Regions from separate parts of the Lactococcus sp. genome, predicted to be linked through region 3. Evidence: predicted binding sites of a transcription regulator. Region 3 holds the regulator's gene; each other region holds the start of a gene.

Region 1 (2,280 bases), on a different contig from region 3:
GCGATTCCTGCATTATTTACTACTACATTCAAATCACCAAATTTTTCAACAACAGCTTCTAAAGCGGCAACTACTTGGTCACGGTCAGAAACATCTGCTTTAAGAGCAAATGATTCGCCTCCAAGTTCCTTAGCTGCTTGTTGAGCTGTTTCTTCATTGTAATCAATGATTGCGACTTTAAACCCATCATTATATAAACGTTTTGCGATAGCAAAGCCAATTCCTTGACCTGCCCCAGTAACTGCTGCAACTTTAGACATCTTTATTTCTCCTTTAAATGAGTGAAATTTATATTTATAGACCTTTTCCAGTTGGTGAAACTAAAATCTTAACTGCTGTTTCATTGTGATGAATCAAAGTATCAAAACCTTTATCAATCAGGTCATCTAAGCCAATTTTACCTGTAATAAATTGATTCAATTTAATCTTACCAGTTGCAACTAAATCAATTGTTTTAGGATGAGTATTATTATAAGCAATAGTCCCTAAAAGATTAGCTTCTTTAATGACTAATTTTGCCATGTCAACACTAGCTGGTTTACCCCAAATTGCAACGATAACAACTGTTCCACCCATGCGAATAGAATCTAAACACGCATCAAATCCTGGTTGAACAGAAGTACATTCAAAAGCTGCATCGACTCCTTTTTCATTAATTTGATGAACTTTTGCCTGAATATCATCTTCAATTGGATTAAAGAAATAATCAGCAACTTCTGCTTCTTGAGCTTTTTTACGACGCAAACCACTAGGCTCACTAATAATTACTGTATGCCCTTGAGCTTTGGCAACTGCAGCTGTCAAAAGTCCGATTGGACCAGCTCCAACAACGAGTACCGTACTCTTTTCACTCAAATTAGCACGTTCAACAGCATGATATCCCACAGAAAGTGGTTCAATTAGTGCTGCTTCATCTAATGGTAAATCGTCAGGAATTTTATGTACCCAACGTTCATCAACTGAAATTTTTTCAGCCAGACCGCCGCCATTTCCGCCCAAACCAATAAAGTTTGATCCTTCTGAGAGATTGTAATGTCCAGTTTCACTTGTATCAGTACCTTCGGGAACGATATAAGGTTCAACAACGACATGGTCACCTACTTTGAGCCCACTTACCCCTTGACCTACAAAGTTTACAATACCAGACATTTCGTGTCCGAGAGTAACTGGTGGAACTTCACCTGTAATAGGATTGGGATGTTCTGCTGATGGACAAAAAATTGGTCCATCTAAAAATTCGTGCAGATCTGTACCACAGATTCCACACCAAGCCACATCTATACCTACTTGACCAGCTTTTACTGCTGGTTCATTAATTTCTTCAACGCGAATATCTCCGCGATCATAAAAACGTGCTGCGCGCATAAAAGCGCCTCCTCTGAATAGGATGGTTGTCGTTTCAGGCAATCAATAGTATTTAATTTTGAGATTTCTCTCACAAATTTATTTTATCATTTATTTTAAAAATTTACAAAAAATTAAAGCGTTTTCCACCTTGCTATATATGACTTATAGACATATTTAAGGTAATAAAAAAACTACTAACATTTCTGCTAGTAATCTTCATTTTTTATAAAAAGCTAAGAATTTTTTAAGTTCTATTTCTACGACGATTTTTACGACTATCTCCCTTGACTGGAATCTGTCTTTGTTCTCTGACGAATTCTGGGAGTTGATTATATTTCATCGATAGAACAAGTCCTAATCCAATGATATTGGACATCAAAGCCGAACCCCCTTGGGAAATAAATGGTAGAGGGATACCCGTTAATGGAACAACCCCAATAGCAGCTCCAATATTTTCAAAGACGTGGAAAAGAATCATCATGATAATACCGGTTGAAATATAAGTATAGAACTGATTATTTGAGTTAAAAGTCACTCGAATCATTCGATAAATCAACATGAAGTAAAGGAAAATCAAGAATGCTGAACCAACAAATCCGAAATCCTCAGCAATAACTGTAAAAATCATATCTGATTCACGGACAGGAACATTAACATTGGCAACGCCAATTCCTTTACCCCAAAGTCCTCCCACTCCGACAGAAATCAAAGAACGTGCTTGTTGAAGACTGAAGGTTTGCGAATACTCAAAGGGATGTAACCAAGCAATAAAACGATTGACTTGATATTTTGCAAAACTTGTACTTTCAAGAAACTTCTGTCCTTCTGGAGAAGCAACTAAAGCCACAATCCCACCTGCGACTGCTGCTACAAAAAGAAAAGCTGGCGCCAGTATTTTCCAAGAAACTCCAGATACTAAGACAATCCCAGCAA
Region 2 (2,280 bases), on a different contig from region 3:
GAGGATTTAAATCCTTTTTTATTGGGAAAAGAAGGGATAGATAGGCCGATATGATAAAAAATTATGAACTATCCAATGAAAAAAAATTGATCTCAACTTCTGAGATGAAGAATTTCACTTATGTCCTCAATCCAACACGTGAAGAAATTGGGAATATCTCAGAACACTATGATTTTCCTTTTGACTATCTATCTGGAATTTTAGATGACTATGAAAATGCCCGTTTTGAAACAGATGATAATGACAACAATCTGATTCTTTTGCAATATCCCGCCTTGTCCAACTATGGAGAAGTGGCCACTTTTCCATATTCTTTGGTTTGGACTAAGAATGAATCGGTTATTTTGGCCCTTAACCATGAAATTGATAATGGTCTCATTTTTGAACGAGAATATGATTATAAACGCTATAAACACCAACTAATTTTTCAAGTGATGTACCAAATGACTCATACTTTTCATGATTATTTGAGAGACTTTAGAACAAGGCGCCGCCGGCTTGAAGTTGGTATCAAAAATTCAACAAAAAATGACCAAATTGTTGACTTAATTGCCATTCAAGCAAGTTTGATTTATTTTGAAGATGCGCTGCACAATAATATGCAAGTTCTTCAAAATTTTATTGATTACTTACGAGAAGATGATGAAGATGGTTTTGCCGAAAAAATCTATGATATTTTTGTCGAAACAGACCAAGCTTATACAGAAACCAAGATTCAGCTCAAGTTACTAGAAAATCTCCGAGATTTGTTCTCAAACATTGTCTCTAATAATTTGAATATCGTCATGAAAATTATGACCTCAGCAACATTTGTTCTAGGTATTCCGGCGGTTATTGTCGGCTTTTATGGAATGAATGTTCCGATTCCTGGTCAAAATTTTAATTGGATGGTCTGGCTCATTTTGGTGCTTGGAATTTTATTATGTGTTTGGGTTACTTGGTGGCTACACAAAAAAGATATGTTATGAATGGAGAAAATTTCTCCATTTTTTTCATCTTTGTGAAAAAATTAATTAGTGATAATAAATCATGAAGTTAGCAATGTTTGTCAAAGTTATTTTGTGAATTAATTATGAAAACGTTTTAAAAAAGTATAACAGATATTAAAATAATTGAAACTGTATTAGTAAAGAATCTGTAATTTCTCTTGAATTCTGTTTGCTATTATCAAACTGTATGATATAATGAAGTTGTAATTTGAAACAGAAAGAACAAAGGAGATTTCAAAATGAAAACCGAAGTTACGGAAAATATCTTTGAACAAGCTTGGGATGGTTTTAAAGGAACCAACTGGCGTGATAAAGCAAGCGTTACTCGCTTTGTACAAGAAAACTACAAACCATATGATGGTGATGAAAGCTTTCTTGCTGGGCCAACAGAACGTACACTTAAAGTAAAGAAAATTATTGAAGATACAAAAAATCACTACGAAGAAGTAGGATTTCCCTTTGATACTGACCGCGTAACCTCTATCGATAAAATTCCTGCTGGATATATTGATGCTAATGATAAAGAACTTGAACTCATCTATGGGATGCAAAATAGCGAACTTTTCCGCTTAAACTTCATGCCAAGAGGTGGTCTTCGTGTTGCTGAAAAGATTTTGACAGAACACGGTCTTTCAGTTGACCCAGGTTTGCATGATGTTTTGTCACAAACAATGACTTCTGTAAATGATGGAATCTTCCGTGCTTATACTTCAGCAATTCGTAAAGCACGTCACGCTCACACTGTAACAGGTTTGCCTGATGCATACTCTCGTGGACGTATCATCGGGGTATATGCACGTCTTGCTCTTTATGGAGCTGACTACCTTATGAAGGAAAAAGCAAAAGAATGGGATGCAATCACTGAAATTAATGATGATAACATTCGTCTTAAAGAAGAAATTAACATGCAATACCAAGCTTTGCAAGAAGTTGTAAACTTTGGTGCTTTGTATGGTCTTGACGTTTCTCGTCCAGCGATGAACGTAAAAGAAGCAATCCAATGGGTTAATATTGCATACATGGCAGTTTGTCGTGTTATCAATGGTGCTGCAACTTCACTTGGACGTGTGCCAATCGTTCTTGACATCTTTGCAGAACGTGACCTTGCTCGTGGAACATTTACTGAACAAGAAATCCAAGAATTTGTTGATGATTTCGTTTTGAAACTTCGTACAATGAAATTTGCTCGTGCTGCTGCTTATGATGAACTTTATTCTGGTGACCCAACGTTTATCACAACATCTATGGCTGGTATGGGTAATGACGGACGTCACCGTGTCACTAAAATGGA
Region 3 (2,280 bases):
TCGTTAAATCTTAAACCTTTTTATCCCTGATTTTTTTCTTATATTTCATAGAAAAAGCAGTCCTTCTATTATAGCATTTAAACGATATATTTTGTAGTTTTCTCAAATAGTGTCATAAAAAAACCTATCAAATTTGATAAGTTTTTTAAAAATATTATTAAATTAAGATTAATCTTTCTCTTAATTCTACTCTACGAACTTCAGGTGGGATAAATGCTCTAATTCCGTCCTCATTGAAACCAATCAATAATCTTTGCTCATCAAAAATTAATGGACGTTTTAGAAGACGAGGATTTTCTTGAATCAATCTATAGGCCTCCTCTAAGCCCAATTCATCAAAATTATGGTTTAAGCCAGAGTAAGTCTTTCCTCGGGTAGCAATGACATCTTCCAAACCATTTTCTGTGAGAGACAAAATCTTGATTAAATCATCTTTCTCCATGATGTCTTTTATTAAATTAATTTCTTCAAACTCAATATGACGTTTATTCAACCATTTTTTGGCTTTTCTACAAGACGAGCACGAACCACTAAGATAAATTTTAATCATATATTCTCCCTATCTATTTTTTCATAATTCTATTCTACCATGAAAGCGCCTTAATTAAAAGAATAATATTAATATTTTTTAATCATTATCATTTTTCACTCATTTTTATTTGTTCTATCGTTCCTTTTGTTTGATAATTTCACAAATTTTTGATAAAATTATCACAAAGAAACTAATCATGATTAGTTTTAATAAATACGAATTACATTTTTGAGGTATAACAATGACTGACCATAAACCAAGCAAAAGCTTACCAAAAGCAACTGCAAAAAGGTTGCCACAATACTATCGACTTTTCAAAAGTCTAGTCGAAGAGAATGTGACACGCACAAATTCACAACTTATTTCTGAAAAAATTGGGGTAGATGCTGCCACAATTCGTCGTGATTTTTCTCTCTTTGGGGAATTAGGACGACGAGGCTACGGATATGAAACAAAAGTTCTTCGTGATTTCTTTGGAGAACTCCTTGGACAAGATCAAGAAACTCATATCGCATTGATTGGGGTCGGAAACCTTGGACGTGCGCTTCTTCATTATCAATTTCAAGACAGAAATAAAATGAGAATTACTCAGGCCTACGATATTTCTGGAAATCCACTAGTTGGGACTCAAACAGATGATGGCATTCCAATTTATAATATTTCTGATTTAGAAAAGAATGTTAAGAAATCAGACATAAAAACAGCCATTCTATCTGTTCGTAAGGAAAACGCTCAGGAAGTGGTTGATACCCTTGTTAAAGCAGGAATCAAAGGCTTTCTTAACTTTGCACCTATTCGCTTGAAAGTCCCTTCGGATGTTGTTGTTCAATCTATTGATTTAACTAAAGAATTGCAAACCTTGTTATTTTTCATGGGAGCTCAAGAAGAATAAAAGACAAGCAAAATTTTATCAAAACTATTAATGATACCTAGGCCTTCGTGTGCTTAGGTATTTTATTTTCAAGCCATCATCATTTTAATTTTTTCACAAATTTTTAGTTTATTATTTAGTACTAATTCCAGCATATCTTCAATCGAGTTAATCATTATTATTTTTCGGAAGTTAAGGCTAGTCAACTAAAATAAGTTGCTATCTTTCTCCCGAAAGCTATAATAATTACCCGCTCCCACAATAATATGATCAATAAAATTAATTCCTATATTATCACAAGCATTTTTTATTTTTTTTGTAAAAATTTTATCTGCTTGACTGGGTTGTAAATTGCCCGAGGGGTGATTATGTGCGACTAATAAACCAACCGAGAGATTTTTTACTGCATGATAAAGGATCTCTCGAGGACTAGCAGTTGCATGATTAACTGCTCCGATAAAAATAGTTTTCTTCTCAATAATCTGATTTTGTCCATCTAAATAGGTCGCGGTAAGATGTTCTTGCTCAAAATTTTGCATTTCAAAAGCAAGACTCATGCCATATTCTTTTGAACTTAAAACTTGACCATAACGTTTTCTGGTTGTCGTTTGTATTCTTTTTCCAAGTTCAATCATTGCTCGCAATTCAATAGCTTTTGTTTGCCCAATACCCGAAATCTCCTTGAGTTCACTTATAGATGCTTTGCGAAAATTATCCAATGTCCCAAAATGTTGCAAAAGTTCTAAAGCTAAATTCAATGATGAGTATTTTTTTCGACCCGTCCGCAATAATATTGCAAGTAACTCAACATCGGACAAATACTCTTCACCTAAAAGTTCTAAACGCTCTCTTGGTTGCATTGGATAAGATTTCTCTT

Evidence for each region. Region 3 encodes Rex, which represses fermentation and respiration genes when NADH is low (regulators of the CRP and FNR family bind a similar motif). Its sites were predicted from a motif close to TTGTGAANTANTTCACAA; they were not measured.
Region 1: the regulator Rex is predicted to act here: its motif matches at 1,424-1,441, upstream of RSC39_RS01955 (2,3-butanediol dehydrogenase).
Region 2: the regulator Rex is predicted to act here: its motif matches at 1,060-1,077, upstream of pflB (formate C-acetyltransferase).

The regions. Positions count from the first base shown of each region.
Region 1 is NZ_JAVXIY010000002.1:21,397-23,676, forward strand. Features, by position in the region: gene RSC39_RS01950 ((S)-acetoin forming diacetyl reductase) at 1-260, opposite strand, end outside; gene RSC39_RS01955 (2,3-butanediol dehydrogenase) at 295-1,365, opposite strand; gene RSC39_RS01960 (FtsW/RodA/SpoVE family cell cycle protein) at 1,592-2,280, opposite strand, start outside.
Region 2 is NZ_JAVXIY010000002.1:336,726-339,005, reverse strand. Features, by position in the region: gene RSC39_RS03430 (magnesium transporter CorA family protein) at 51-968, shown strand; gene pflB (formate C-acetyltransferase) at 1,229-2,280, shown strand, end outside.
Region 3 is NZ_JAVXIY010000006.1:59,172-61,451, reverse strand. Features, by position in the region: gene RSC39_RS07110 (Spx/MgsR family RNA polymerase-binding regulatory protein) at 158-550, opposite strand; gene RSC39_RS07105 (redox-sensing transcriptional repressor Rex) at 774-1,424, shown strand; gene radC (DNA repair protein RadC) at 1,610-2,280, opposite strand, start outside.